One region of the Clostridium sp. KLE 1755 genome, then DNA from elsewhere that is predicted to be linked to it. Evidence: predicted binding sites of a transcription regulator. Region 1 holds the regulator's gene; each other region holds the start of a gene.
What was found. Region 1 encodes HrcA, which represses chaperone genes, less so after heat shock. Its sites were predicted from a motif close to TGTTAGCACTCNNNNNNNNNGAGTGCTAACA; they were not measured.
Positions count from the first base shown of each region.

Region 2: HMPREF1548_RS11315 (Hsp20/alpha crystallin family protein) is a predicted target of HrcA. The motif match lies at 5,228-5,258, and genes of this name have one in related genera.
Region 3: htpG (molecular chaperone HtpG) is a predicted target of HrcA. The motif match lies at 3,823-3,853, and genes of this name have one in related genera.
Region 4: HMPREF1548_RS26950 (Hsp20/alpha crystallin family protein) is a predicted target of HrcA. The motif match lies at 5,010-5,040, and genes of this name have one in related genera.

Region 1 covers NZ_KE992667.1:10,290-17,630, forward strand. The annotation lists gene dnaK (molecular chaperone DnaK) at 1-1,274, opposite strand, end outside; gene grpE (nucleotide exchange factor GrpE) at 1,333-2,025, opposite strand; gene hrcA (heat-inducible transcriptional repressor HrcA) at 2,061-3,095, opposite strand; gene HMPREF1548_RS04515 (DUF6465 family protein) at 3,442-3,981, opposite strand; gene HMPREF1548_RS04520 (sensor histidine kinase) at 4,087-5,490, opposite strand; gene HMPREF1548_RS04525 (response regulator transcription factor) at 5,494-6,210, opposite strand; gene HMPREF1548_RS04530 (Na/Pi cotransporter family protein) at 6,336-7,341, opposite strand, start outside.
Region 2 covers NZ_KE992696.1:17,820-25,160, reverse strand. The annotation lists gene HMPREF1548_RS11350 (lysophospholipid acyltransferase family protein) at 1-238, opposite strand, end outside; gene HMPREF1548_RS11345 (Fe-S-containing hydro-lyase) at 266-817, opposite strand; gene HMPREF1548_RS11340 (fumarate hydratase) at 915-1,757, opposite strand; gene HMPREF1548_RS11335 (HD domain-containing protein) at 1,927-2,445, shown strand; gene HMPREF1548_RS11330 (VOC family protein) at 2,432-2,800, opposite strand; gene HMPREF1548_RS11325 (glycerophosphodiester phosphodiesterase family protein) at 2,982-3,809, shown strand; gene HMPREF1548_RS11320 (HAD family hydrolase) at 3,809-4,432, shown strand; gene HMPREF1548_RS11315 (Hsp20/alpha crystallin family protein) at 4,707-5,135, opposite strand; gene trpS (tryptophan--tRNA ligase) at 5,468-6,559, shown strand; gene HMPREF1548_RS11305 (DUF362 domain-containing protein) at 6,674-7,341, opposite strand, start outside.
Region 3 covers NZ_KE992779.1:132,219-139,559, forward strand. The annotation lists gene HMPREF1548_RS27230 (ABC transporter ATP-binding protein) at 1-333, shown strand, start outside; gene HMPREF1548_RS27235 (ABC-2 transporter permease) at 339-998, shown strand; gene HMPREF1548_RS27240 (DUF3592 domain-containing protein) at 1,013-1,423, shown strand; gene htpG (molecular chaperone HtpG) at 1,613-3,721, opposite strand; gene bilQ (bilirubin utilization transcriptional regulator BilQ) at 4,118-4,555, shown strand; gene bilR (bilirubin reductase) at 4,540-5,655, shown strand; gene bilS (flavodoxin family protein BilS) at 5,853-6,392, shown strand; gene HMPREF1548_RS27265 (hypothetical protein) at 6,523-6,696, opposite strand; gene HMPREF1548_RS27270 (peptidylprolyl isomerase) at 6,732-7,341, opposite strand, start outside.
Region 4 covers NZ_KE992779.1:63,020-70,360, forward strand. The annotation lists gene HMPREF1548_RS26915 (ABC transporter permease) at 1-278, shown strand, start outside; gene HMPREF1548_RS26920 (carbohydrate ABC transporter permease) at 296-1,180, shown strand; gene HMPREF1548_RS26925 (hypothetical protein) at 1,276-2,289, opposite strand; gene HMPREF1548_RS26930 (YbaK/EbsC family protein) at 2,426-2,908, opposite strand; gene HMPREF1548_RS26935 (pentapeptide repeat-containing protein) at 2,951-3,616, opposite strand; gene HMPREF1548_RS26945 (Hsp20/alpha crystallin family protein) at 3,833-4,306, opposite strand; gene HMPREF1548_RS26950 (Hsp20/alpha crystallin family protein) at 4,437-4,856, opposite strand; gene HMPREF1548_RS26955 (GntR family transcriptional regulator) at 5,271-6,422, shown strand; gene HMPREF1548_RS26960 (glycoside hydrolase family 2) at 6,564-7,341, opposite strand, start outside.

The DNA.
Region 1 (7,341 bases):
TTGTTATCCTTTGCAAACTGTCTTTCACCCTGCAGTACGTTGATATCAACTGCAGTCTGGTTATCTGCCGCTGTGGAGAAAATCTGGCTCTTCTTTGTAGGAATGGTAGTATTTCTCTCAATCAGCCTTGTAGCAACACCGCCCATGGTTTCAATGGACAGGGACAGCGGAGTAACATCCAGAAGAAGGATATCGCCTGCGCCTGCGTCGCCTGCCAGCTTGCCGCCCTGGATGGAAGCGCCGATAGCAACACATTCATCCGGATTCAGGGTCTTGCTGGGCTCATGGCCTGTCATCAGTTTTACCTTATCCTGTACGGCAGGAATACGTGTGGAACCACCTACCAGCAGTACCTTGCCAAGCTCAGATGCTGTGATTCCCGCATCTCTCAGGGCGTTCTGCACGGGGATTGCTGTTCTTTCCACCAGGTCATGGGTAAGTTCGTCAAATTTGGCTCTTGTCAGATCCATATCAAAGTGCTTCGGTCCATCTGCAGTTGCTGTGATGAAAGGAAGGTTGATGTTGGTTGTTGTTGCGCTGGAAAGCTCTTTCTTGGCTTTTTCAGCAGCTTCTCTCAGTCTCTGCATAGCCATCTTGTCGCCGGAAAGGTCGATGCCTTCCTGCTTCTTGAATTCGCTTACCATCCAGTCGATTACTTTATTATCAAAATCATCACCGCCCAGACGTGTATCACCGTTGGTTGCAAGTACTTCGATTACGCCGTCACCGATTTCGATGATGGAAACATCGAAGGTACCGCCGCCCAGGTCGTATACCATGATTTTCTGTTCTTTTTCATTATCAAGGCCATAGGCAAGCGCTGCTGCCGTAGGCTCGTTGATGATACGCTTAACATCCAGGCCTGCGATCTTTCCTGCATCCTTGGTTGCCTGACGCTGTGCGTCATTGAAGTAAGCGGGAACTGTGATAACAGCTTCGTTTACTTTTTCTCCCAGATAGTTCTCCGCATCTGCTTTCAGCTTCTGCAGAATCATTGCGGAAATTTCCTGCGGGGAGTATTTCTTACTGTCAATGTCTACCTTGTAGTCGCTTCCCATATGTCTCTTGATGGAAGCAACTGTTCTGTCCGCGTTGGTTACTGCCTGACGCTTTGCAGGCTCTCCTACCAGTCTTTCCCCTGTCTTGGTGAATGCGACAACACTGGGTGTTGTTCTTGCGCCTTCCGCATTGGCGATAACGGTGGGCTTTCCACCTTCCATTACTGCCACACAGCTATTTGTTGTACCTAAGTCGATACCAATAATTTTGCTCATGATTCTCCTCCATTCTACCGCTTAATACGGCTATTTCATCAGGCCATGCCTGAAATACTTAATTTGCCACCTTAACCATACTGTGTCTTACCACAGCGTCATGATATGTGTAACCCTTCTGGAATTCCTCCACTACGATGTTCTCACCGTATTCCTCATCCTCCACATGCATCACTGCATTGTGGAAATTAGGATCGAATTCCTGACCTGCAGCTTCGATGGGCTTTACTCCCATGTTGTCCAGCTCGGTCATCAGCTGTTTATATACCTTGTTCATGCCTTCCACAAAAGCGGAATCCTTTTCATTCTCCGGTACGGCTGCCAGACCTCTTTCAAAGTTGTCAACCACCGGGAGGATTTTCTCTATCACACTTTTTGCTCCGGTTTCGAACATTGCTGCCTTTTCTTTGTCGGTACGTTTTCTGAAGTTTTCAAATTCGGCCATCTGACGTTTTACCCTGTCTTCCAGTTCGTCTATTTTCACTTTGAAGGCCTCTTCTTTTTTATCTTTCTTTTTCTTTTTGAAGAATCCCTCTTTTTCTACAGAGGAATTATCCTCCGCCTGTTCGGAATCCTCCTGGGTATCCTCCGATGCCCCGGCTTCACCGCCTTCTCCGTTTCCTTCGGAAGAATCAGTATCCGCATCTGCCGTTTCCTCTGTCCTGGGAGCTTCTGCTGTCTCTTCTCCGGCCTTCGCCTCAGAAGCAGTGTCCATCTCTTCTTCCAGATTACGGTTATCTTTATTTTCCATTTTCTGCTTCACTCCATTCTGTGTACCTGACACTTCTATTTTTTCTTATACAGCGTATCCAGCTGGCTCATGAGATTCTTCAGAATGCCCACGACTCTGTCGTAATCCATTCTCTTCGGTCCGATGATTCCCACCGTCCCTTTCATTCCTTCTCCCAGTTCATAGGTTGCTGTAACAATACTGCAGTCCTTCATTGTCTGTACCGGGGTCTCATCACCGATATATACCTGTATGCCTGTGCTGTTCTCATCAGCAAGTGTTTCCTGAACTATCTGGTTTAATGCCTGTTTTTCTTCAAATGTGGTAATAAGCTGTCCGGCCAGCTCCTTATCCGCCAGCTCCGGATATTTAAGGATGTTGTTGGTGCCGCTGGTATAAATCTCCAGGTCTTCATCCGCCTGAATGGCTTCCGCCACCGCATCGATAATTTCTCCCACCATGCTGCTGTGTATTCCTGCCTGCTGCTTCAGGTTGGCTATTGTCCCCAGATTGATCTCATCCATGGATTTGCCGTTTAAATGCGTATTCAGCAGGATGTTGAGCTTAAGCATGGTTTCTTGATCCGGCGCCTCGTCCACGTGGAGCATTGTGTTCTTAATCACATTGCCTTCCACAACGATAACCGCCAGCACCTGATGTTCATCCACTCTTGAAAGCTGAATGAACTTCAGCTTGTTTCCATGATAAAGCGGCGATGAAATCATTGCCGCATAATTGGTATTTACCGCAAGAACCTTCGCTACCTGCTGGAGAAGATGTTCCATCTTATCTTCCTTCTCCACGAGAAGCTCCTTCAAATCAGCGACTTCCCTGTCCTTCTCTTCCAGCATGCTGTCCACATAAAGACGGTAGCCTTTATCGGAAGGGATCCTGCCTGCCGAGGTATGAGGCTGAATGATATAGCCGAGCTCTTCCAGATCAGCCATCTCATTGCGGATGGTAGCTGAACTCAGGTTCAAATCCGTATATTTGGAAATTGTCCTGCTGCCCACCGGTTCTCCCGTCTCCAGATAGTTCCGGATGATAGCCTGCAGAATCTTCATTTTACGTTCATCCAGTTCGCTCTGCATTACCTCACCTCTTTTTTAAGTTGTTAGCACTCAACCCTTAGGAGTGCTAACACCTTCTGAACATACATTATCACTTCTCCCAAACGTTGTCAACTCGTTTTTTGAAATAAATTAGTGAAAAAAATATGAAAATCATGAACGTAAACTTAAGAAAAAATCAAATATCCCTGTATGAGGAAACATTTTCAAAAGAAACGCCGTATCCTTAAAGAGGCCGGAATCGGACGGATCAGACAAAAGATCCGCCGTTCCTGTCCGGATACGGCGTGTAAATGATGTGAAGTTATATGCAGCCTTATGCTGCGTCAGAACGGTTCTATGTAATACAGTCCTCTGTTCCCTGGGATCAGATGGCAAAGCTGCCGGTAACGTCTCCGTTGATTACATAATATACACTGCTCTCTTCCGGCTTTACATACAGTTCTACGGTTTTGAACTCTTCTTCGTTCCTGCCCAGGTCATATTTCCATACGTCCTTCGCAATTTTTACCAGATCCTCCGATGAGTAGGATTTTCCTGCAAACTGTACGGTTACTGTCTCTTTGATCTCTTCCCTGGCCGCTGCTTTTTTCGCAGGGGCTGCTGCGGGCTTCTCAGCCGCTTTTTTCACAGGGGCTTTCTTAACAGGCTCTTTCTTCACAGTTTCCTTCTTTACGGTTTCTTTCTTTACTGTCTCTTTCTTCACAGCTTCCTTTTTTACAGCTGTTTTCTTTGCAGGCGCCTTTTTGGCAGGTGCCTTTGCCTCTGCGGGCTCTTTTACGGCCGCTTTTACTGCTGGTGTTTTTTCGGGTTCTTTGGTTTCGATTTTGGGCGCATCAGCTTTTGCAGCGATTTTCTCAACAGGTTTTACAGTTTCCTTTGCTTCGGTTTTCTTCGTTTCTGCCATAATTTTTTCTCCTCCTTTAGACCCAGGTACTTTGTCCAAGCACAATACACATAGCAGTAATATACCTGAATATAGGACTAAGTTTACCGCAAAGCCGCGAAGTTGTCAACTTTTCGTCTGATTTCCCGGGATCGTCACCGTAAAACAGCTGCCTTTCCCCGGCTCGCTTTCCAGTTCAATATGACCGTTATAGTACTCCGCAATATGTTTTACAATGGACAGGCCAAGCCCTGTGCCGCCCATCTTTTTGCTGCGTCCTTTGTCCACGCGGTAGAAGCGTTCGAAGATCCTGTCCTGATCTTCCTTTCTGATGCCGCAGCCGTCGTCGCGGACACGAACGCACATATCCGTCCCCCTGGCGCTGATTTCAACCCATACATTACCGCCGGGATGGTTGTATTTGATGCCGTTGCTGACCAGATTCATAATCAGCTCCCGAAGCTGTTTGGCGCTGGCCTCTATGGAGACAGGCTCGCATTCCTTGTGAAGCGTTACCTGATATTCCGCGGCAATGGGTTCGACAGATTCAAAAATTTCCGTAAGCAGCGGCACCATTCGCACCGTGGAGTAGGTCACCTCCGCTTCCTTTGCTTCCAGCCTGGATATCATGAGGATATCATTGATCAGATTGGTCATATTGTCCGTTTCCTTCAGAATCCTGGCAATAAAATCCTTTTTGACGGCCTCATCCGTCACAAAGCCCTGATCCAGCAGCTCCGCATAGCCTCTCACCGATGTGATAGGGGTTTTAAGCTCATGGGAGGCATTGCTGAAAAATTCCTGGCGGATACGTTTTTCCTTTTCCAGACGGTCCATGTGCTCCCGGATTTCCTCCGCCATTTTCATGGTGGTTGCGGAAATCACGTTCAGTTCCTTATATTTATAGGTTTTAAAGGTAAAGCTGGGATTGTCGCTGCGCACCTTTTCCATCTCCCTGGAAATCTCATTTAAGGGCGTGGTAATCGTATTGGTAAAACGCACGGCGATGACGACGCTCATGGCAAAAGCAATCCCTGTGCCCAGAAGAAGCACCGGGAAAATCAGTATCATGTAATCCAGCATATTGGTATAAGGAACCGCCATGCGCACCACATAGGGTCCCTTCTTGGAATGAACCGCCACATACAGCATGTTCTCCCCCAGGCTTTCCGAATTCCTGGTAGCAAAACCGGAGCCGCTGCGCAGCGCCTCTTTCACCTCTTCCCTCTCCAAATGGTTTTCCAGGGAATCCACCTGTTCAATTTCGTTGTCCGCCACTACCGTGCCGTCTTCACCGATAATGGTGACGCGGGAATTTTCATCCATGGTCGCTTCATGCAGACGGCTGAGCTGTTCCTGCAGATCCCCGTCATAATTCAGGGAATAGTCCACCACATGAATGGTATTCAGCATGGATTCCCGATTGCTTTTCAGCATATTTTTGCCGATAAAATAGTAAGAAAAAACACTGCTGACCGCGAGGGCCAGCATGAGTATCGCTACGAACCGGAGTAATATCGCTCGTTTCATAATTTAATTATCCCTGTTTTCCGTCTCCTGCGGGAGCACAAAACGATAGCCCACGCTGCGGATAGTCTTGATATATCTGCTGCCTTCCTCGCCCAGCTTCTGGCGCAGGGTACGGATATGGATGTCCAGTGTGCGCGTTTCTATGTCTGCCGTATAATCCCAGAGTTTGTTAAGAAGCTCATCCCGCTCCACCACTCTGGCCCGGTTATCGATCAGATACATAAGAAGCTCATATTCCTTATAAGTCAGAACCACCGGCTCCCCGTTCATGGCCACTTCCCTGGCCGCCGTATCCACACATAAACCTCCCAGACGCACCTTTCCCTCGGACTGCACAGGCTGCTGCTCGGACGCCCTTCTAAGCAGCGAACGAATTCTCGCCGCCAGCTCCAAAACCCCGAAGGGCTTAGTCACATAATCATCCGCGCCGCCGTCCAGCCCCACCACCTTATCGTACTCCTTATCCTTAGCCGTAAGCACAATAATCGGCATACTCTTCAGCTCATCCTCCCGTCCCCTGATAATCCGAATCGCAGAAAGACCATCCATGCCGGGAAGCATCAAATCAAAAACCGCCAAATCCGGCTTCTCCCTCCCAACAATCTCCAACGCTTCCTCCGCAGTCTCAAAAGCCGCCACCTGATAGCCATAACCTTCCAAAGCAATTTTCACCAGATTCCGGATATTCTCATCATCCTCAATCACAAATATCTTCTGCATCCTACTCTCCATTCCGCCACATGCCATTAAATCCTAAACCTGTTTTCATAAAACCTGGTGCCCACATGCACGAAGCTGGACCAGAACTCTCGCCGCTTCCTACCGGGGTTTCTGACAACAGTATATCACTCTTCGTCCAGCGCAGGAAGTGGTTTGCGGGATTCGCTGACCACATATCCCGCAATGTTGGTGGCATGATCCGCGATTCTTTCCAGATTGCTGATCAGATCCAGGAATACCACGCCGCTTTCCGGCTCGCATTTCCCTTTGGAAAGACGCTGGATGTGTTTCTCCCGCAGCTCATCCTCCAGCTTATCCACATTCCTTTCATAATCCGCTTCCTGAATTGCATCCTGTGTGCTGGAAAGCTCCCTGGCCTTCAGCGCGCTTTCCAGCGCCAGTATGGTTTCACTGGAAATCAGCTTCAAATCCTTGAAGCCTTTCTTGGAAAAGGAGATCTCATCCTTGCGCATATTTTCGGCAAGCTCCGCGATATTTTCCGCGTGATCTCCCACCCTTTCCAGGTCACTGATGGTATAGAAAAGATTTTTTACCACCTTATGCTGCCCCTCGGTAAGGGAAAGATTATCCACCCTCACAAGGAAGGAGGTGAGAACCTTTTCCATTTCGTTTATGATTTTTTCCTTATCAAACACGGAGCGGATCAGTTCCTTGTTGCCTGTCTCCACGCCTTCCAGGGCCGCCTTCAGGTTTTCCAGGGCGGACTGGCCCATCACATTTACCTCTCCCATCACGGTATCCATGGCAAATGCAGGGTTTTCCAGAATACGTTCGTCCAGATGGCGGCGCATTTCCCCTGCCGGCGTTATTTCTGCGATCTCCGCTTCCTTATCATCCCTTATTATATAGGTAGAAAGCTTGACAAGCTTATTTGCAAAAGGAATCAGCATCAGGGTATTGAGTACGTTGAAAATTGTATGGAAAACAGAAATTTCCACGCTGTTAATGGCTGCCGCGCCCCATGCCGCATTAAAACGGAACAGGACAAACATGATAATGCCGAAAACCACAGCGCCGATGACATTGAACAGCAGGTGTATAACAGAGGCTCTTTTTGCATTTTTCCCGGCTCCCGCGCTGGAAATCAGGGCGGTCACACAGGTCCCGATA
Region 2 (7,341 bases), on a different contig from region 1:
CGTCAAAAAGGCCCTGATGGTTGGGGAACATGATAAATCCGTCTTTATCCGGTAAATTCTCCAGGCCATGGGCTTCTATTTTGACGCGGCCGGCACGGTTAGCTGCAAGCGTTGTCTTCTTCGCCCAGCGGAAACCTTCCTCATAACTGATGTTTTCATGGATGCTGCACCACCAGATGCGGCCAAAGTAGTAAAAGGCTTTAAAGAAAAGTCTGAGGACCATCAAAGCTATTCTCATAATATCTTTCTCTTTCTTATCTTTATTTTATTCGGTACGGTATTCTTCCAGGGCGGTTTCATAAAGGTTATTTCCCACACTGTCCATTACAACGATTACTGGAAAGTCCTTTACCTCCAGCCGGCGGACAGCTTCAGTGCCCAGATCTTCATAAGCTATCACCTCTGAGCATATAATGGATTTAGAAAGCAGGGCGCCGGCTCCCCCTACGGCAGCAAAGTAAACGGCGGTATTCCTGATCATTGCCTGTTTCACCGCTTCCGTTCTTTTCCCTTTTCCAATCATTCCCTGTAACCCCAGATCCAGAAGCGCGGGGGTATACTTGTCCATGCGGCTGGCCGTGGTGGGACCGGCGGAACCAATAGGGCGTCCCTGCCTGGCGGGAGATGGTCCCATATAGTAAATCACGTTTCCTCTGATATCAAAGGGAAGACTTCCGCCCTTCTGCAATGTCTCATACATCCTTTTATGAGCGGCATCTCTTGCCGTATATATTGTTCCCGTCAGGTAAACGTAATCTCCTGCCCTCAGGGCGGCCGCTTCCTCTCTGGCAAAGGGCACTTTCATATGTTTTTCCATGGCAATCTCCTTCCGGATAACGGTTCTCTTCTTATTATATAATGTAACATCAGCAGATATTGTATTACCTGCGCGAAGAACTACCATATAATGGGTATTATATGGTGCGTACTGAATGGCGGTTGACGTGACAGCAGATATTAACGGCTACAGGAAGCCCCGCTATATGGGTCGGGTATGTATTAATTTTCACTCCCAGCGCGGTGGTTGTTCCGCCCAGCCCGCCCGGTCCGATTCCGGTTTTATTGATTTTTTCCAAAAGTTCATCTTCCATTTCTTTTATATAAGGTATGTTTGATGAATCATCCAACGGTCTGGTGAGAGCCTGTTTTGCCATGAGAGCACATTTTTCAAAGGTTCCTCCGATACCGACGCCTACCACCATGGGCGGACAGGCATTGGGTCCGGCATCACGCACCGCGGTAAGAATTGCATTTTTTACCCCTTCCATGCCGTCTGCGGGCTTCAGCATAAAAACACGGCTCATGTTTTCACTTCCGAAGCCTTTGGGGGCTACGGTTATTTTGACCTGTTCACCGGGAACTATGCTGTAGTGGATGATTCCAGGAGTATTGTCTTTCGTATTTTCACGAAGGAGCGGATCTCCTACAACGGATTTTCTCAGATAGCCTTCCGCATAGCCCTGCCTGATTCCTTCGTTTACCGCATCCTCAAGAATCCCTCCTTCAAAATGGACATCCTGGCCTATTTCCAGGAATACGACGGCCATGCCAGTGTCCTGGCAAATGGGGATCCGGTCCTGACCGGCAATCTGCAGGTTCTCCTGCAGTTGTCCCAAAACCTTCTGTCCCAGCGGTGATTTTTCACAGCGGGCGGCATTTTCCAGCGCCTTTGCCATGTCAGATGTCAGAACATGATTTGCTTCTATACACATTTCTTTTATATTATCGGTAATTTCCGATAGCTGTATTGTTCTCATCAGTCCAATCCTTTCCTGTGTCCGTACTGCTGCGATTGTTCTCATTATATTATAGTTTTATTTTCTTGTCATCAGCGTTTTCGGGGCACAACGCTGATTTGCTCTTGTGGGCCGTCTGCAGTTGTCATAGAATAGGAAGAAAGAAAAGGCTCTGAAAGGTGGAATTACGATGGATAAGAAGGCGCTTCTAATTAAGACAATGATCAGTTATTATGCAAATGATCCCTGCCGGATACAGCATTTCATAAAGGTGCATGATTTTGCGGGCGTCATAGGAAAATTGGAGAAGCTTGGGGATGAGGAACAGAATATTCTTGAGATTGCCGCGATTGTACATGATATCGGAATTAAGGTAAGCGAAGAAAAGTACGGGAACGCGGATGGAAAGCATCAGGAGCTGGAGGGGCCGGTCATTGCCAGGGCAATGCTGGAAACGCTGGATTTTGAGGATTCGGTGATTGACAGGGTGTGTTATCTGATCGCACATCATCATACTTACACGGACATCAACGGTTTGGATTATCAGATTCTGGTGGAGGCTGATTTTCTGGTAAACCTATACGAAGGAAATGAGTCAAGGGAAACGGCCGGACAGGTCCTGCGGCGCATCTTTCGCACCGAAAGCGGCAGACAGATATGCGCCGACATGTTCGGCCTTTCCCTGGATCCGGAGGCTACGCGGGAATAATTTCTATCCAGTAGCCGTCAGGATCGGCTATAAAATAGATTCCCATAGCCTCATTTTCAAAGCAGATGCAGCCCATTTCCCTGTGCTTCGCATGGGCAGCCTCCATGTCATCAACAGCAAAGGCCAGGTGGAATTCGTTGTCTCCCAGATCATAGGAATCTTTTTCCCAGTCTCTCAGCCAGGTCAGCTCCAGCTGATGAGGCGTAACACCATCGGTCAGGAATGCAAGGATAAAACTCCCGTCGGAGGCTTCTTTGGTGCGGGCGGCCTTCAGGCCAAGAGCCTCTTCATAAAAACGGAGTGATTTATCCAGATCCGTTACGTTTAAATTGTTATGGGCAAAACTGAATTTCATATTGGCTCCTCTCTGCGCAATGCTGCGCGTACAGTTTCTGATATGTGCATTTTATACGGAGCGGGTGTGTATTGCAACCTGTTTTTTTGGAATGACATTTCAGGAAAAGAGCTTTATACTATTGTAGTGATGGGGTTATGCAGACTTATTTTCAGACTTAAGATAAAGGAGAGTTTTTTTCATGCACACGTTAGTAGTTCTTATTGTTGTTGTTTTGCTTTTATTTCTGCTTTATATGATCTTGATTATGCCAAGGCTGCATAAGCCGGACTGCAGCGCACTGCTTCATCAATATTATGCGCACCGCGGGCTTCACGATTTGGAAGCCGGAGTTCCGGAGAATTCCATGAAAGCATTCAGGCTGGCCATTGAGAAGGGGTTTGGCATGGAAATGGATGTGCAGCTTTCAAAGGACGGCATTCCGGTGGTTTTTCATGATGCTACCCTGACACGTATGTGCGGTGTGGAGAAACGGGTGAATGAATTGACCCTGGCGGAGCTTAAGCAGCTTTCCCTGGCAGGGACGCAGGAGCGGATCCCTACTTTTCAGGAATTCCTTACTCTGGTAAACGGGCAGGTTCCTCTTATCATTGAAATCAAAATGGATAAGAGGGATGACAGGATTCCTGAGGCAGTCAATGAACAGCTGAGGGGATACCAGGGCGTTTACTGTATTGAATCTTTTCATCCTTCCGCGCTTATCTGGTACAGGAAGCACCGGCCTGATGTGTTCCGGGGGCAGCTTTGCACGAATTTCAACAAGGAAAACAAAAATTGCAGCCTTCCTTTTTTCCTGTTGAGCAAAATGCTTTCCAACATTGCGGCCAGGCCGGATTTTATTGCTTACAACTGGCTTTACCGGGATGATTTGTCAAGAAGGATTTGCTGCGGCTTCTATCATGCGCTTTCGGTGGGATGGACAATCCGTTCCCAGAAAGAAATGGATGAATGCCGGAAGGACTTTACATTGTTCATTTTTGAAGGTTTTATACCGGAAGGGGATGCCTGATGCAGGAGCGTCATTTTATCTTTGATATCGACGGAACGTTGATTAATACGGAAAAGGCTATTATAAAAGGGCTTCAGGAGCTGCTGTTGGAAGAAAAGGGGAGCCAATATGCGCCGGAGCAGTTATATTTCTGTCTGGGAATCCCGGGGAGCCAGGCTCTGGCACAGCTGGGGATTGATGATGGAATTCCTGAGAAGCTGAAAAAATGGGATGCCTTCTATAATTCGCATGCCAATGATGTTTCCATTTATCCTGATATTCCGGAGATTCTGGAGCATTTGAGGGATAAGGGAATTATTCTGGGGACAATAACGTCGAAAAATCAGGAAGAGTATGATCATGATATGATACCGTTGGGATTGGAGAAATATTTTACCATCTCTGTTACTTCCTCGGATACCCCGGAGCATAAACCCAGTCCAGGACCAATGCTTTATTATCTGAAGAAAGCGGGAATTTCTCCGGAACAGGCTGTTTATATCGGCGACAGCATTTATGATATGCAGTGTGCCGGGAGCGCAGGGGTAAAACGCGCGCTGGCTCTGTGGGGGTGTAAAAATCCGGAGGCCATAGCCGCAGATGTACGGCTGGCGGAGCCCTTGGATATTTTGAAGCTTGTGTAGGCCGCGGGCGGACTGCAGCGGTTTTACAGTGATATGCCGCAGTTTTATTGATGAAAATTAAGATGATTTTGTGGGATTACAGGATTATCTGCAAAAAGGAACCTGCTTCCGTGGGCTGTCTGCCATCGGAAGCAGGTTCCTTTTAACATGATAACAAAGGATTAAAGGGGGAGGGTATTTTAACAGTCTGGGACTGGTATTGTCCTTTATCTATATAAAACCGGTTACCGCCGGCAGTATCGGAGGGTAATCACTGAACCCTGAAGGAAGTCCGTCAGCCCTCAATAGGGATGATTGTCTTCTCTTCTTCAAGCTTCTTGGGCTGAGGCTTATCAATCATAATCTTCAGAATTCCGTCCTTGAAGGCTGCATGGATTTCATTCTCCGTAATCTCCTCGCCGATATAGAAGGTTCTCTTCATGGTTCCGTAATATCTTTCTTTCCTTACATACTTGGTTCTCTCATCCGCTCTTTCCACAGGCTCTTTCCTGTCTGCGGTAATGGTGAGGTAACCTTCCTTTAATTCGGCCTTTACATCATCTTTGGTAAAGCCGGGAACTTCGATTTCCAGAAGGTACTGTCCGTCCTTCTCGCGGATATCTGTTTTCATCAGCTGGGTCTGAGGAGCGTATCCTCTGTTAAAAAACGGGTCATCAAACATATCACCGAAAAAGTCATTGAAAAAGTTGTTTCTGATTAACATAGTTCATTCCTCCTGATTTCTTATTATTTATAAGAGGTCTCCGGCTTGTCTGCCGTTCCCCTTTGTTGTTCTATAACATTTATAACATGCATTGTTAGCACTGTCAAGAGGTGAGTGCTAATTTAATTATAAAAAAAATATAAAGCTTATGTTATGCATTTACCCTGTATCTTATGCCGTAGGCAGGCACAATTTTGAAAAGGCAGCGGAGAGGATTTGTACGTTATGGCTGTTTTTATAAAAAATAAGCGGATTCACTGGACATATCCCCCGGAGAACGAGTAAAATAGAACGCAGTAAAATATATTTTCTTATGTGACAGGAGAATTATCATGAGCAAAGTTATCTTAACGGGCGACCGCCCTACCGGTCCGCTTCATGTTGGGCACTATGTAGGCTCCCTGAAGCGGAGAGTGGAGCTTCAGAATTCCGGAGAATATGATAAGATTTTTATTATGATCGCAGATGCGCAGGCGCTGACCGATAATGCAGACAATCCGGAGAAGGTGCGTCAGAATATTATTGAAGTGGCGCTGGATTATCTGTCCTGCGGACTTGATCCGGCAAAGTCCACTCTTTTTATTCAGTCCCAGATTCCTGAACTGTGCGAGCTTTCTTTTTATTATATGAATCTGGTTACCGTTTCCAGGCTGCAGAGGAATCCTACCGTGAAGTCTGAAATTCAGATGCGTAATTTTGAGACAAGCATTCCTGTGGGCTTTTTTACCTATCCTATCAGCCAGGCGGCGGATATTACCGCGTTCCATGCCACCACAGTTCCGGTAGGCGAGGATCAGGCGCCCATGATTGAGCAGACGAAGGAAATCGTCCACAAGTTCAATTCCGTATATGGGGAGACACTTACAGACCCTAATATCCTGCTGCCTGACAACAAGGTATGTCTGCGCCTGCCGGGTATTGACGGGAAGGCAAAGATGAGCAAATCCCTGAATAACTGTATTTATCTGTCCGACAGCGAAGCGGATGTAAAGCAGAAAATTATGTCCATGTTCACCGATCCCGGTCACCTGCGTGTACAGGATCCTGGAAAGGTGGAAGGAAACCCGGTATTTATTTATCTGGAAGCATTCTGCCGGGATGAACATTTTGAACGCTACTGCCCTGATTATCAGAATCTTCAGGAAATGGAGGATCATTACGCGCGCGGCGGCCTGGGAGATGTTAAGGTAAAGAAATTCCTGAATAATGTAATGCAGGAGGAGCTGGAACCCATTCGGAAACGGAGAAAGGAATTTGAAAAGGATATTCCTGAAATTTACCGAATCCTGAAGGAGGGCAGCGAGGCTGCCGAGGCAGAGGCCGCCAGGACGTTGTCCGAGGTGAAGAATGCGATGAAGATCAACTATTTTGAGGATCAGGCGCTGATTCAGGAGCAGGCGGAAAGATTTGCTTCGGATAAATAAAAGCCGATTTGTGCTTTTAGAGAGCATATAAAAGCCCGGACAGGCGGTTTAATAAACTGCCTGTCCGGGCTTTTCTGATTCTTTTTTATGTATTTTGTCAGATTATGTACTATATCAGATTTCAATCAACTCATACTGGTCGCTGCCAAGGCCGATTTTCACCGCATGTTCAATGCAGGAGTGCCAGTTGGTCTCCGGAGCGGAATCAATGAAGTGGTCATGGTGTACATGGGGCATACGGTCAAGCTGGCTGCCGCTGATAACGGGCTGTTTATTTACCGCATCTGCACAGGCTACGTCCAGTGCTACCGGATCAAAGGAGGCAAACATTCCCACATCAGGAACGATGGGAATATCGTTTTCGGAATGGCAATCGCAGTTAGGGGAAACATCCACTACAAGGCTGATATGGAAGTGGGGGCGTCCGGTTACCACGGCTTTGCTGTATTCCGCTATTTTACGGTTGAGGATATCATTGCTTTCATCTCCGGGAGTGCAGACGGCATCCATGGGGCAGACTCCGATGCAGCGGCCGCAGCCAACACATTTGTCGTGGTCAATGGAGGCCTTGCCGTCTGTAATGGAGGGAGCATCATGGGCGCAGATTTTGATACAGCGGCCGCAGCCGATGCAGTTTTCCTGCTCCACATAGGGCTTGCCTGCGTTGTGCATTTCCATCTTGCCGGCGCGGGATCCGCAGCCCATGCCGATATTCTTGAGCGCGCCGCCGAAACCGGTGGCTTCGTGTCCCTTGAAATGGCTGAGAGTGATAAAAACATCCG
Region 3 (7,341 bases), on a different contig from region 1:
GATAAATGCGCAGACAATATTATTTTTATCGATCATGGAAAAATTCTGCTGGAGGAGGATAAGGACGCGCTTCTGGACAGCTGGCGCCTGGTCAAAGGTGACCGTGCCTCACTTACACCGGAAAAGGAAACCTTTCTGCGCTGTCTGCGGATTACCGATTTCGGCTTCACAGCAGTCACCGATCAGCCGGAGAAAGCAAGACAGCTTTTTCCGGAAGCACTGTTTGACCGTGCTTGCGTGGATGACATCATGATTGCCCTGTGCGAAGGCCGGCCGGATTCTTTTGAAAACCGGCGCGTCCTGTCACAGGAAATTACGGAAAGGGGGCTGTGAATTAGATGAAAGCACATATATCTCTGATAAAAAAAGACCTGTTCCTCATGGGTAACTATCTTTGCTTTATCCCTGTTTTTACACTGGTGCTCCCCTTTTTCTATTATTGGCGGCTGCCGGATTTTTCCCTGCAGAAGGGAACCGGCCTGCTCATTTTAATTGTGGCTTCCGTTTACAGCGAATTCCTCGCTTATGAACAGATTTTCCTGAAGGATGCGGAGTTTCCAAAGGCGCTCTCACTTCTGTGTGCCTCACCCTACCGCAGGAGGGATATTGTACTGTGCCGGTATCTTCTGTTCTGCCTGGTTTTCATTGCAACCGCGGTTATTTACACCATACCCGCCATGCTGCTGCCCTCCTCCTTCCTCCCCACAATGCCGGAATATGCCGTCGCTTTTTTCCTGAATACACTGTTGTTCTGCATACTTACGCCTCTCCAGTATCAGTTCGGCTTTGAGAATTCCAAGTTTGTCCTGGTAATCATTATCATGGCCTCCTGCTTTCTTCTGCCCGTACTTTTGAAAAAGAACGCGCTCCAGCCGGCTTGGCTGCTTACCCTGCCCTCCGTCCCTCTGTTCCTGGCGCTGCTTTTTCTGTGTGCAGTCCTGCTGTCGGTGTCTGCCACCGTGACAATATGGATTTTCGGCAGAAAAGAACTTATGTGAAAGGAAGTATACCAATGAGATACCCGTTCAACCAGCTTTGCTATATTGCAGGCATCCTGATGTTTTTTATGACACTGACGGAAATCCTCCGCCTGACAGTGGTTCTGCCCCGTTCCCGCCGCACTGCCGCCGTGGTGACCAAAGTACGTCCCGCCAAACCGGAGGATTTATCCCGGCGGAAGGCTGCGGGCCCTGGAAAAAAGAAGGCCTTACCTCTCATGGCATTTGTCACCTATTCCGTGGAAGGCCGGAATTATTTTTCCAGAAATGAAATTCCGGTCCCTGCCGGAACCCAGGTGGGAGATCAGGTGAAAATCCGCTATGCCGTCCATTTTCCTGACATGATAGTGGAACGTTCCTTTTCCAGGCTCCTGCTTTTTGCCGTCTTTTCCCTGCTTTTTTTCCTGCTTGGTTTTCTGGTGTAGATGAGATGGACAAAAAACAGAGGCTCCTTCCAGCTAAAATGAACGCTGATAAAGCTGAAAAAGGTTACTGTTCACTCCGTGACCAGTAACCTTTTTCATTCCATATTTTCTTATCCGGCAATACTTTTTCAGGTTCCGCCGTTTTCAGCGGACACTTCTGCGCATCCCGGCTTTTGCATCACAGGATACTTATTTGGTCAATGCAACCATAATATCGTTGGAACGGTTAACGAACTTGGTCATAGCCTCCGCATCCAGCGGTCCCTGCTGCAGCTTGGCAAGATCGTAAAGCTGTTCACAAATCAGTGCTTCATTCTTATTGTCCTTGTCGTCCTTATGCGCAATCACATACTCAACAAGGGGATGGCTTACGTTGAGCACCAGGGTTTCGCCCTCGCCGCCGAACATTCCCATATCCATGCCGTTCATGGCATACATTTTCATCATATCCTGCATTCTTCTGCTCTCTTCAGAAATGGTGAGGACGGAAGAAACCTTTTTATTTTTCAGCTTCTCAACCTTTACGGTCAGCTTGTCATTCTTAAGCGCCTTGCGGACCAGCTTCTGAAGCTCCTCGGACTGGGCATTCAGCTCTTCCTGGGTCTTCTTGGAGGTCTTTGCCTTGAAGGTATCCGTCAAATCCGCATCGATTCTCTGGAATTTGATGCCTTCATTCTTCATTTCCAGCTGATTGATGAAGGGCTGGTCAATCTGGTCAGGCAGCACGACAGCATCCATCTTAGCCTGCTTGAACATGTTCACGTACTGGCTCTGCACCTTCAGGTCGGTTGCGTAGTAGATGGTCTTTTCCTTCTTTTCCTCTTCTGCGCCTTCTCCTGCTTCTTCCCCGGCAGCTGCTTCGTCAACAACCTCTGCCTCTACCTTTTCGCCGTTTTCATCAACAGCGCTGTCGCCTTCTTCCTTTTCGTCCGGATCAACCTTGTTGACTTCCAGACAGTCAGGCAGCGTCATGTATTTGCCGTCCAGGTTCTTGAAAAGGATATAATCCGTCATCTTCTCGCAGAACTTGTCATCCTTCAGGCAGCCGAATTTAACGAAGGGACTGATGTCATCCCAGTATTTCTCATATTCTTCCCTGTCGGTCTTGCACATACCGGACAGCTTGTCGGCAACCTTCTTGGTGATATAATCGGAAATCTTCTTCACGAAGCCGTCGTTCTGCAGCGCGCTTCTGGAAACGTTCAGCGGCAGATCAGGACAGTCGATGACGCCCTTTAAGAGCATCAGGAATTCCGGGATTACCTCTTTGATATTATCGGCAATAAATACCTGGTTATTGTAAAGCTTGATGGTTCCCTCGATGGACTCATATTCCATGTTGATCTTGGGGAAATACAGGATTCCCTTCAGATTAAACGGATAGTCCATGTTCAGATGGATCCAGAACAGCGGCTCCTTGTAATCCTGGAAAACCTTGCGGTAAAATTCAATATAATCATCCTTCGTACACTCGCTGGGATTCTTGGTCCAGAGAGGATGGATATCATTCATTACAACGGGACGCTTCTTGATTTTCAGCCTGACAGGCTTCTCTTCAGTTTCTTCGCCTTCCTTGGCATCCTCTTTCTTCTCAGGCTGGATGGTTTCCAGAACCTCATCCGTATCCAGCTTCTCAGCTTCATCGATGGTCTGGGTCTCCGGCGTGTTTTCCCTGGAAAGGAAAATCTCTACCGGCATGAAGGAGCAGTACTTCTTAACAACCTCCTGCGCCTTGTATTCGTTGCAGAACTGGAGGCAGTCCTCGTTCAGGAACAGCGTAATCTGTGTTCCCACCTTGTCCCAGGTGCCGTCCTCCATCTCAAATTCCGTACCGCCGTCGCATTCCCAGTGTACCGGAGCTGCTCCTTCCTTATAGGAAAGCGTATCAATGTGCACTTCATCGGCAACCATAAATGCGGAATAGAAGCCCAGTCCGAAATGGCCGATGATCTGATTGTCGTCAGATTTGTCCTTATACTTTTCAATAAAATCGGTTGCGCCGGAGAAGGCGATCTGGTTGATGTATTCCTCCACCTCATCCGCTGTCATACCAATACCATTATCAATAAATTTCAGGGTTTTCTCTTCCGGATTCACGATAACCTGGATTTCCGGCTTATAGCCGTCCGGTAAGGAATACTCTCCCATCACATCCAGCTTCTTTAATTTCGTAATAGCGTCGCAGCCGTTGGAAATCAGTTCCCTGTAAAAAATATCGTGGTCAGAATACAGCCATTTCTTAATAATAGGGAAAATGTTCTCGCTGTTAATGGACAAGCTGCCATGTTTTTCTGCCATAATTCATCACATTCCTTTCTTTTTTTCCACGGACTTTTTTCTTTTGTCCGGTTTTGCTCTAGGAATAAGTGTACTTCGATCTTTAAAAAAAGTCAATAGAAAATTAGCACTCAATTTAGTTGAGTGCTAACAAAAGTATGAAAAATATATAAAGAAAAAATAAACTCAGCTTTTATCTGCTTTCCCTTTGTCCGAACAAGCTGCGAATATTTGAATATCAGTTCTGATAAATTTGAACCGTTACTGTTATATTGTAAAACTGCAACTGTGAGTGTACTGAACAGTTTTCGTAAAACTAATATATTATACAAATTTAATTTAGTTGACAAAGTCAAACAAACAGTATATATTTGACTTTGTCAATTAAATTATACTAACTAAAAAGGAGTCCTGTCCATGCATCCTTCTTTACCTCACTATATTTCCCTCCTGCGGAAGGATTTTACCGAATATTGCGGACAGAAGCTGTCCGAGCAGGGACTTTCCCAGGGACTGTTGTATTTTATTCTGTATATAGGAAAGCATCCCGGCTGTTCCCCCGGCGAGCTGAGCCGTTCCCTTCAAATGGATGCCGGCCATTCCACCCGTTCCCTTACCCGTCTGGAGGAAACAGGCTTTATCCTCCGCCAGGCAAATCCTGCGGATAAGCGTTCCTGCATTTTAGAGCTGACGGACAAGGGACAGGATGCCTTTGACTTAAGCCATGATTTGTTTGACCGCTGGGAGGCGGAGGCTGTCCGGGGCCTGACTCAGGAAGAGCACACACAGCTGCTTGCCCTGCTGAGCAGAATCCTGCCCGGGGAAAGGAAGGAACCACCATGTATGAAACCATAAACAGCTCTGTCACACTGGGTGGACTGACCCTGAAAAACCGGATCATCTTCGCCCCTACCTCCATGGGGCTGAAAGAGGATGAACTTCTTGCAAAAATGGAAGCCATTGCCGCCGGCGGCTGTGCCATGATCATCATAGGGGATGTTCCCGTGGGAAAAAGGGGCTTCCATTCACTTTTTACCCGCAAAGGGGCCGCTTACTACCGCAGGCTGACAGCCGCCGCCCATGAACATGGCTGCCTGATCTGCGCCCAGCTGCATCAGTCGGACTCCGACTGGAAGGGCATGCTGCGTTTTCTTCCCGGCATCCTTGCAAAACGAATTTCCCACGAGGAACTGCGCCGTCTGTTGAATGATCAAATATCCCCTTACATTACCGCGCTCCCTCCGGAAAAAATCTGCAGGATCACCTCCTCCTTCGGTTCCGCCGCCCTGGAAGCCAAAAAGCTTGGCTTTGATATGGTCCAGGTCCATGGCGACAGGATGTGCGGCAGCTTCAGCTCCTCCCTCTACAACAAACGCCAGGATTCCTACGGCGGTTCACCTGAAAACCGGGCGCGCTTTGCAGTGGAATGCATTTCCGCCATCCGCAGTGCACTCCCCCAATTTCCCATAGATTTTAAACTGGCCGTGCGCAGGGAAAACCCGCATTATGGAAACGCCGGCATCCCGCAGGAGGAACTTCCCATATTTGTACCTCTCCTGGAACAGGCAGGCGTAACCAGCTTCCATGTTACACTGGCCAACCACGGCGCTCTTACCGACACCATTCCGCCGGCCAGCCAGCCTTTTTTCAGCCAAGAAGGCTGCTTCCTGGATTTCTGTGATGCGCTGCGCGGGCTGACCGCACTCCCCCTCTGCGGCGTGGGCGGCCTGGTCCATCCTTCTTTTATCGAAGAACAGCTTCAGAAGCACAGGATCGACTGCGCCGCCATGAGCCGCCAGCTCATCGCAGATCCGGATTGGGTGAAAAAGGTGCGGGAAGGCAGGGAGGATTCCATCCACTACTGTATCCGCTGTAATCAGGAATGCCTGGGCGGCATGCAGCAGCACCGGGGTGTCCACTGTATTTATGACGGTCAAATACCCTGCTGCAAGTAACAGAGTATAAGCTTGCAGCGCCGCAGAGCTACAGGCATTTGCCCCGCCGCAGTCACCGGATATCCATACAGGCATGGCCGCCTTGCTCGTTGCCCGCTGAAAAAAATGCCTGTAAAAACATTGCGTTTTAAACGTCAACGCATCGCAATGCCGTATAAGAGCATATGGGAAACCGCTCCGGCAGAAAGGAAAGAATCATGAAATATTCCGTTGTATTCAGCAGCCGCACAGGCAACACCGCACAGCTGGCACAGGCCGTCCTGGCAGCGCTTCCTCCGGAGGACTGTATTTATTCCGGCAGCCTTGATGAACTGATGCAGGCAGGAGAGGCTGCCGGCTGGCAGGAAGCCCCTTATCTGCTGGCAGGCTTCTGGACCGATAAAGGTAGCTGTGATGAAAAAATGACCGTATTCCTTCAGGGAATCCATCATAAAAAGGTCTTTCTTTTCGGAACCGCGGGCTTTGGAGGAAGCGATGCCTACTTTTCCCGGATTCTTGAAAATGTAAGCGCACAGCTTCCTGATGACAATACGCTCCTTGGAACCTACATGTGCCAGGGGAAAATGCCTGCTGCCGTAAAAGAGCGCTACGAAGCCATGCTGGAAAAAGCTCCTGACAATGAAAGGGCCGCCGCCTTCCTCACTAATTTCAGCCAGGCGCTGTCCCATCCTGATGCGGACGACCTGGAAAAGCTTCAGATGCGTATCCGTGATATTTTTACAGAACAAAAGGCTTAGGCTTACAGGCGCAAATATCATAAAATAAAGTGTGCAGGCAATCAATCGCCTGCACACTTTTTTTACACTCTCCTTTATTTAACAATCCCAGGGACAGTCACAAGCCTCTGCAGCAGAGCTCCAATCACTGTCAGACAATTATGGAGTACTGCAGAAATTCATATTTAAGCCTGGTCCCTTCATCCGTTTCCGGCGGCAGAAGCGCCCTGGCTACCAGCTTAATTTCATCAGATTCCTCGTCCGTCCTTTTCAGATTGGCATAATCGCCGTCCAGACTCACCACCACATATTCAAACGTATTCATCCCTGTCCTGCTTCCTTTCCTCATACAGCCGGAAACTACGGCTGCGAAAAATATTTTTTATAAACTTCAAAAAAACTGCTTGTAGTCACCGCATCGTCATGAATCATATTTACAGAATCCCACAGCGGCTCGTTCAGATTCTTCGCCAGGGAGTTCACAAAGCTGTCGTATTCCTGCCCGAAAACCTCATCCTTGCGCTTTTCCACGATTTTCAGCTTGTTCCTATCCGTTTCCTCCCGGTTGAAGGTATTGATGCACTTGATGATCTCATACCCCTCCGCAGTCTCCACAATCCCGCTGATTTCATCCGTCCCCAGATTAAAAGCGGCGGTTTCAAAGGCCACTTCCCGTTCTCCCTTACCGAAGGATATCGTTCCCTGGGGATCATCGCTGTACTTTTCAATGAGTGCTTCGAAGGCTTCCCCCTCCGATGCCGCGGCCAGCACCTCCTGGGCCCTGCGGTAGCATTTTGCCTTTTCCGCGTCCGAAAAAGCAGAAATTGTACCATCCGCATTTTCCGTAACCGTTTTGATCAGGATATGCTGCACCGTGATATTTCTGGCCTCGTCATCGCTGATTTCCGGATTAATGTCGCTGATAATCTGACGGTACACCTTGTCCGCCAGAGCATAATCACGGTACATC
Region 4 (7,341 bases), on a different contig from region 1:
CCGGCCTGAAATCTACAATTATCATTTTGACCCTGATGGCCCTGGGCGGTATCTTCCGGTCTGATTTCGGTCTGTTCTATCAGGTTCCCCAGAACTCCGGTCCCCTGATCAGCGTGACCCAGACCATCGATACCTATGTGTACCGCGGCCTGATGCAGACCAACAACATCGGCATGTCCTCCGCAGCAGGCGTATATCAGTCTGTTGTAGGATTCATTCTGGTAGTAACCGCTAACTTTATTGTCCGCAAGGTGGACAATGAGAGTTCCCTGTTTTAAGAAGGAGGCAGCATATTATGGTAGACAAGGGAAAAGGATTCCAGATTTTTGCTCATATCCTGTTGAGCTTTCTTATTATTTGTGCAATTGCACCTTTCATACTGCTGATTATGTCCTCCATCACTGAAGAACAGACTCTGATCACAAACGGCTACAGCTTCTTTCCTGAGAAGTTCAGTACCTATGCATATGAATATCTGTTTACGAAATCTGCCGCAGTATTCCGCGGTTATGCAATTTCCTTTCTGGTGACTGCAATCGGTACGGTGTGCAACCTGCTGTTCACCACACTGTATGCCTATCCGCTTTCACGGAAGGAACTGCCGGGCAGGAACATATTCGCCTTTTATTTATTCTTCACCATGCTTTTTTCCGGTGGTCTGGTTCCCTCATACCTTATGTGGACCCAAACCTTCCATATCCGCAACACCGTATTCGCCCTGCTTATCCCCAACCTGCTGATGAGCGCTTTCAACGTTATTATGATGCGTACCTATTTCACCGCTAATATTCCGGATGCGGTCATTGAGGCGGCCCGGGTTGACGGCGCCAGCGAATTTAAGATACTTTTCGGCATCGTACTGCCCATGGCCCTGCCCATCATCGCCACCATCGGCCTGCTTGTTGGCCTGGCCTACTGGAACGACTGGATGAACGGTCTGTACTATCTGAACGACGATCGTATGTTCAGTATCCAGGTACTGCTGATGAATATCCAGAGGGATCTCGACTCCCTGCGGCAACAGGCGCAGGCCGGAGGCAATATCAACACCGCTGATCTGCCTTCCACCTCAGTCCGCATGGCTCTGACCGTAATGGGCATTCTGCCGGTTATGGTTATATATCCTTTCATGCAAAAATATTTTGTAAAAGGTATTGCCATCGGCGCTGTAAAGGGTTAAGCAAAAGACTTAATTCTCCAGTGCCCTCACAGCTACGGAAAAATTACAAAAGGGAAAGTCCCTGCGGCACAGAATGCCCGGGACTTTCCCTTTTTTTACCATTCAGGAAAAGTTACCGTACTGATATGGGGCGCAACGCCTGCAGTCTCAAGCTTCCCCCTGTATGTTTCTTCCCAGGAATCATTCCAGCAATAAAGCCGGAAGCACCTGTAAAAATGGTATCCATACATACAGACTACGGCCAGAACCAGCAGCCAGAGCGCAAAGCCCATGAAATCCGCAGGCATGGGCTTTGCGGCCATTCCCGCTGCCCCGGCCCACCTCGCCAGCGCTTTAAATACAAGGGAATTCTCAGACCGCCTTCCGCCCCCAAACGCCTCCGGCCCCACAATACGCCTGTCATCATAAAGAAATGTAAACACCGCTGTCATAAGACAGCCAACTGCCACCTCAACACCTGAAAATATCAGCTTATCAAAATAAACCTTAAGCCTCACATAGACCTCCAGGCTCCTGTCCACGGCACGTCCCGGCAATTTGCCCTCTCCCATGCCGCCGCAGAGCATCAGGTTGCTTAAAGAGGCCATCAGCCCGCCGGATAATACCATCGCCGCTTCTTCCGTACGCCCCCTTCGATTGTCAACTATCAGCGCCGGCGCGTTCTCTTCTGCATTTACCGCATATCCCACGCCGCTTTCAGCGAATTTTTCCCACTCCTTATCCCGTTCCTTCTGTGTACGGACTCTTCCAGAACCGCCGAGGAAAAGCCCTACAACAGCACAGATCGAAGAAAAAAATCCCACAATCCCGGCTGTCAGGACTGCTGCCGCCAGCCCCGGAAAATTCCGCAGGATCAAAAGGAAATAACCTCTCTTCTTCTGCCCTGCCAGCAGAATGCCGCCAAGCAGGCTGCACATAAGCCCCGGCGCCACATAAATCAGGCCGACGCACGCCGCAAATTTCCCCAGCTCCGCCGCGCCCTTCGGCCTCCAGGCGCTCATCAGTAACAGATAAAATGCGCTGAAAAACAGTGCAAAAACACCATATAGGAAAATAATCCCTTTATGCTCCTTATGCAGTCTGAAAGCTGAAAACCGTTCTTCCTTCATAATCACTTACCTGCTTTTTACCATATCTGTTTATCCTGGTTCCGTTTTATTCCGGCTTCTGTGTATTCCATTTCCTGCCTATCCCGGCTTGTACGCATCCTGATCCCTGCTTATCCTGGCCCCGGTCCGTCCGAAATCAACTCTCTGCCTGCGCCCAATCCTTGCAGACATCCACCCATTCACAGGCTCCGGAGTATTCCTCCAGTTCCTCCATGTTAACTTCAATCGCGCTGTTGCTGCTGCCGCAGGCAGGGAACACTGTGTCAAAACGTTTCAGTGATTCATCCAGAAAAACCGATATATTCTCATTCACAGCAAACGGGCACACGCCTCCCACAGCATGTCCGATTTTCTCTTCCACCTCGATGGCAGGAAGCATTTTCGCCTTTTTCCCGAATTTTGCCTTATACTTTGCGTTATCTATTTTTGCATCCCCTGCAGTCACGATAAGGATGCAGCGATCCCCCAAATCAAAGGACAGTGTCTTCGCAATTCTTTTGCCTTCGCAGTGAAGCGCCTGCGCCGCCAGCTCCACCGTGGCGCTGGAAACCTCAAATTCCAGAACCCTGCCGTCCGCATTCCATTTTTTCAAATAATTCCTTACCTTGTCAATTGCCATTTTCCTGTCTTCCTTTCCGCTGTCCGGCCTTTTTTACAGACCCTATTTTATAACAATCCCCAGCAGCCTCGCAAGCTCCGCCGCCTGATATAAATCCGTCACCGCTCCCCGCAGCTCCCCTTTTTCCTCCGATAAAACAATGCCCTCAATCTCATTCCCGCGAAGATCCATTCCCTTTAAGGGCGTATGGAAAAAACTGGCCCGCTTCAGGTTCAGCCCTTTCCATTCCATTTTCTTAAAACGGCAGTCCGCCAGATAGCTTTCCTGCATATCGCAGGCGTTCCATATCGCCGATTCCCACCTGGTTCCACTGAAATTGGCAAAAGAAAGGCCGCACTCCTCCATGCGTACCTCCTTCAGCAGGCTTTCATGGAAATCCGCACCCACCCCTTTTACTGAAAGGAATTCGCAGCGGCTGAAATAACAGTCGTCCAAGCGGCTGTTGGACAAATCGCAGGTCTTAAACCGCACATCGATAAAACTGGCTTTTTCGAAATTACAATGGAGGAAGGTACAGTTTTCAAAAATCACGCCTTCCAGATTTATTTTATAAAAATCCTGGTTTTCCACCGTCAGTCCGCGGATATGGCATTGCTCCACAGGCATATCCTCCCTGCAGGCATTGCCAAGAAGCGCCAGGCCGTCCTCTGCTTCCCTGAGCGAACGCCCCAGCTGCGGCGGCGCGACTCTTACCATTTTTTTCTCCATGCCCATTTCCCCCTGCATTATTTTCTGAGGATAAGTCTAACACAGTACGTGAAAAAGGAAAATGGCATAATTGCACAAACCTCCGCGAACAAAAAAAGGACACCGGCAAAGCGGGAAACGCTGCTGCGCCCGGCTTCGCCGATGCCTGTAAAGGAGGAAACTTCCAATTCCATATTATCCAAAACGATTGTCCGGCCTGCCCTGCGGCAGACGGAATCAGCCTTCAATTGCTATATAATTATGCTCTTCCACCTGTTTCTTTTCTTCCTTTTTGGGAACGGAAAGCTTCAGGATACCATGCTTGAAGCTGGCTTTAATATCAGCCTGTTCCAAATCCTCGCCAACATAGAAGGTACGGCTGCAGGCTCCTGCGTAACGTTCTCTGCGGATATACCTGCCTTTCTTCTCGTCTTCCTTATCCAGGCCCTTCTCTGCGCTGATTGTCAGATAGCCGTTCTCCAGCTCTACCTGAATCTCGTCCTTCTTGAATCCGGGCAGATCCACATCCAGTTCGTAGGAATTATCTGTTTCACGCACATCGGTCTTCATCAGGCGGGAAGCATTTTTGCCGTACAACGGATTCTTTTTCCCAAAGAACTCCTTGTTCAGCTTCTTCTCCCATTTATCATCAAACGGAAAATCCATGAAATCATCAAATAAATTCTCTCCAAAAATACTGGGCATCAACATAAGTCATTCCTCCATTCTTCTGAAATCAGACACCAGTTACCACAGCATTCTCCTCTTACAGCGGCCTTTCTCTATCCGGGCCGCTGCATCCGGCTTTATTGCCGACGGCCTTGTAAGCCTTGCCACTTTGTCAGCCTTCAATCGCAATGTGCTTATCTTCTTCCACCTTCGGCTGCGCTTCTTTCTTAGGAACGGAAATCTTCAGGATACCGTTCTCAAATTTCGCCTTGATATCGTCCTGCTTAATATCCTCGCCCACGTAGAAGCTTCTGCTGCAGGAACCCACATATCTTTCTCTTCTGATATATCTGCCATTCTCGTCCTTCTCACCGTTATCTTTGTTCGTGGAAGCGCTGATGGTAAGGTAGCCTTCCTTCAGCTCCGCCTTTAAATCCTCTTTGTTAAACCCGGGCATATCAATGTCCAGTTCAAAGCTGCCGTCCGTTTCCCTGATATCAGTTTTCATAAGGCTGTTCGTGTTGAAATTCCTGAACGGAAAGCTCATCCAGTCGTCAAATAAATTTTCTCCAAAAATACTAGGCATTAACATAATTATCGCTCCTTTTCTGTAAAATAAAAATTATCGTTTACATGTCTGGAACGCAGGTTCCGACTCCGGTATAAAAGTACCCTCATCTTTCGATGTTTATTGCTTTTTGTATCTTTGTCCTTTCCTTTGTTCTATTTGTAATATAACACGCATTATTAGCAATGTCAAGAGGTGAGTGCTAATTATTTTCTTTAATTTGTGGGGGCGGCTTTTCATAACGAAAGTTAAATTTGTGGAGGCAGAGGTTTAATGTTGGAGTTAGACAAAGTTTTATTCACCCTCCAACATCATAATATTTATCACATACACTAGCCACAGCACTTTCAATTTGATACAATAGATTTGTAGAAATAATTAATATATGTAATCACTAACTTTTGTTTATATTCAAAGCTAATATGCCAGGAGATAACGATGTCAATTCCCATGTACAAAAAGATTCAACAGGATCTATTTAATATGATTGCATCCGGCCAGCTGCGGGAAGGAGATAGAATTCCGTCCCAATCAGAATTGGTCGAGCAGTATTATGTAAGTGCCATTACGGCCAAAAATGCCCTGAATTCACTGGCAGACCGCGGACTAATCACTCGTATAAGGGGAAAGGGATCATTTGTAAGTAAAAGTCCTTATTCCATTTCCCGGACGGACAGTAATGACCGTCCTATTTCAATTGGTGCAATTTTCCCCAGCGCATCATCGCTCATTGATCAAACATACATGATGTATTTGAACGAGCTCTGCCAGAAAAATAATTACCGCCTTTACTCCTGCTGTTCTCAGGAGAATGTAAGAACTGAAAAAGAGCTTTTGAACCAGTACATAAAAAGCGGTGTCCAGGGAACCATCCTTTTTCCTGTAGTTACTGAAATGAACAGCCCTATGATTTCAAGACTGATCCGTGGCTGCGGTACAACAGCCCCATATCCTCTTGTTTTTATCGATCGCTATCTGGAAACTACCGGGGGATCCTATATTATTTCAGATAACCGGCAGGGATCCCGTTTAGCTGCGGATTATCTTCTGAATGCAGTAGGCGAACAAATTGCGATATTACACTTTCCCCTTTGCAACAGTACCGTCACTGAACGATATGACAGTTTTAGAGAAGCCTTCGCCAATGCAAGGCTTCACTTTACCCCAAAGAACGACTGTATGATAGATGATCTTCGGCTTCTGGACAAAAGCAATGAAAATCGTATTGAATATATCATGGCTTCTATTCTTCAGCATCTGCGCAAATACAGCCAGCTTCGCGGCTTTTTCTGTGCCAATGCAGAAATAGCACAGATTGCTTATTATGCTGTAATCCAAATGAAACGGACACCCGGTGTGGATTTTGAAATCGTCAGCTTTGATCCTCCCTATTTGCCTGGTGTCCATTTTATACAACAGGATTACCGTACTATGGTACAGAATGCGATAGATTTGCTGATTACACAGATCCGGGGGGATTTTACTGTTGTTCACACACGAATACCCACTTCATTTATTTACATGGACGCTCAGCCTACTCACACACAAAGCCTGCGCTATCTAATCAAAGGACCCAATCAGATTTACTGACTTAAAATATTTTTAGTTTACCTTAAATCTCTTAATATATAAAAAGGCACAGAATCATATGAAGCGATTCCGTGCCTTTTAAATCATACATTTTTCTTTTTATATTCCTGCTATTATAAGAGCAGGATTACAATACTATGTTTATGATTCAAATACAATTGTAGGATCCATACCATATCTGCCTGTATACCGGCCATAAATTGTCATACCGCCGCCGCTGCTTTTCAATATAAGTTCATGCACTCCTGCTTCCAGTGCATTCGTCGGCAGCTGTACTTCAAATCTTTCTCCGTAACCAAGGCGTCCAGTATTGCGGTAGTTATAAGGATTTCCTCCCTGTGAACCATTTGAGAACAGAGCACGCTCATCTGAAGGATCATCCTGAGGTTTTAGTGTATCCGTATATTTGCCATCCCAGTATACCTCTATCTGTGTCCCAAAAAGAATTTCATCCGTCACTTTAATGGCATTTTTACCTTCTCGCGCCCCTGCCTCCAAAATAAGCAGACTTGCCGTTATAGTTTCCGGCAGTTCTACAACATAGCGCAGTTCTCCTTTTCCGCATACACTGACTGCACAGACACCTTCTTCCTGGAAAACCTGTACATAGTTTCCATCTGCACGTGTATACATGCCAGGAGAAATTGTGATTTCACCCATCCGGTTGTCCATGCAGGCTTCCTCTATATAAAGCTGAATATAATTACGGCATAAAATATCTCCATCATCCTCTACATAGAAAAAGACATATGCCCCACGCATTTTTTCCGGGACAGTAAATTCAATAGTATCCTGCAGCTCCACAACGAATGGCTTAAAATCTATGGAACGTTCTATAGTAATAATTCCTTCTATATAACGTCCCAGCCAATCTATACCCGTTACAGTCACATGCAGTACGGGGTTTTTCATATCCCGC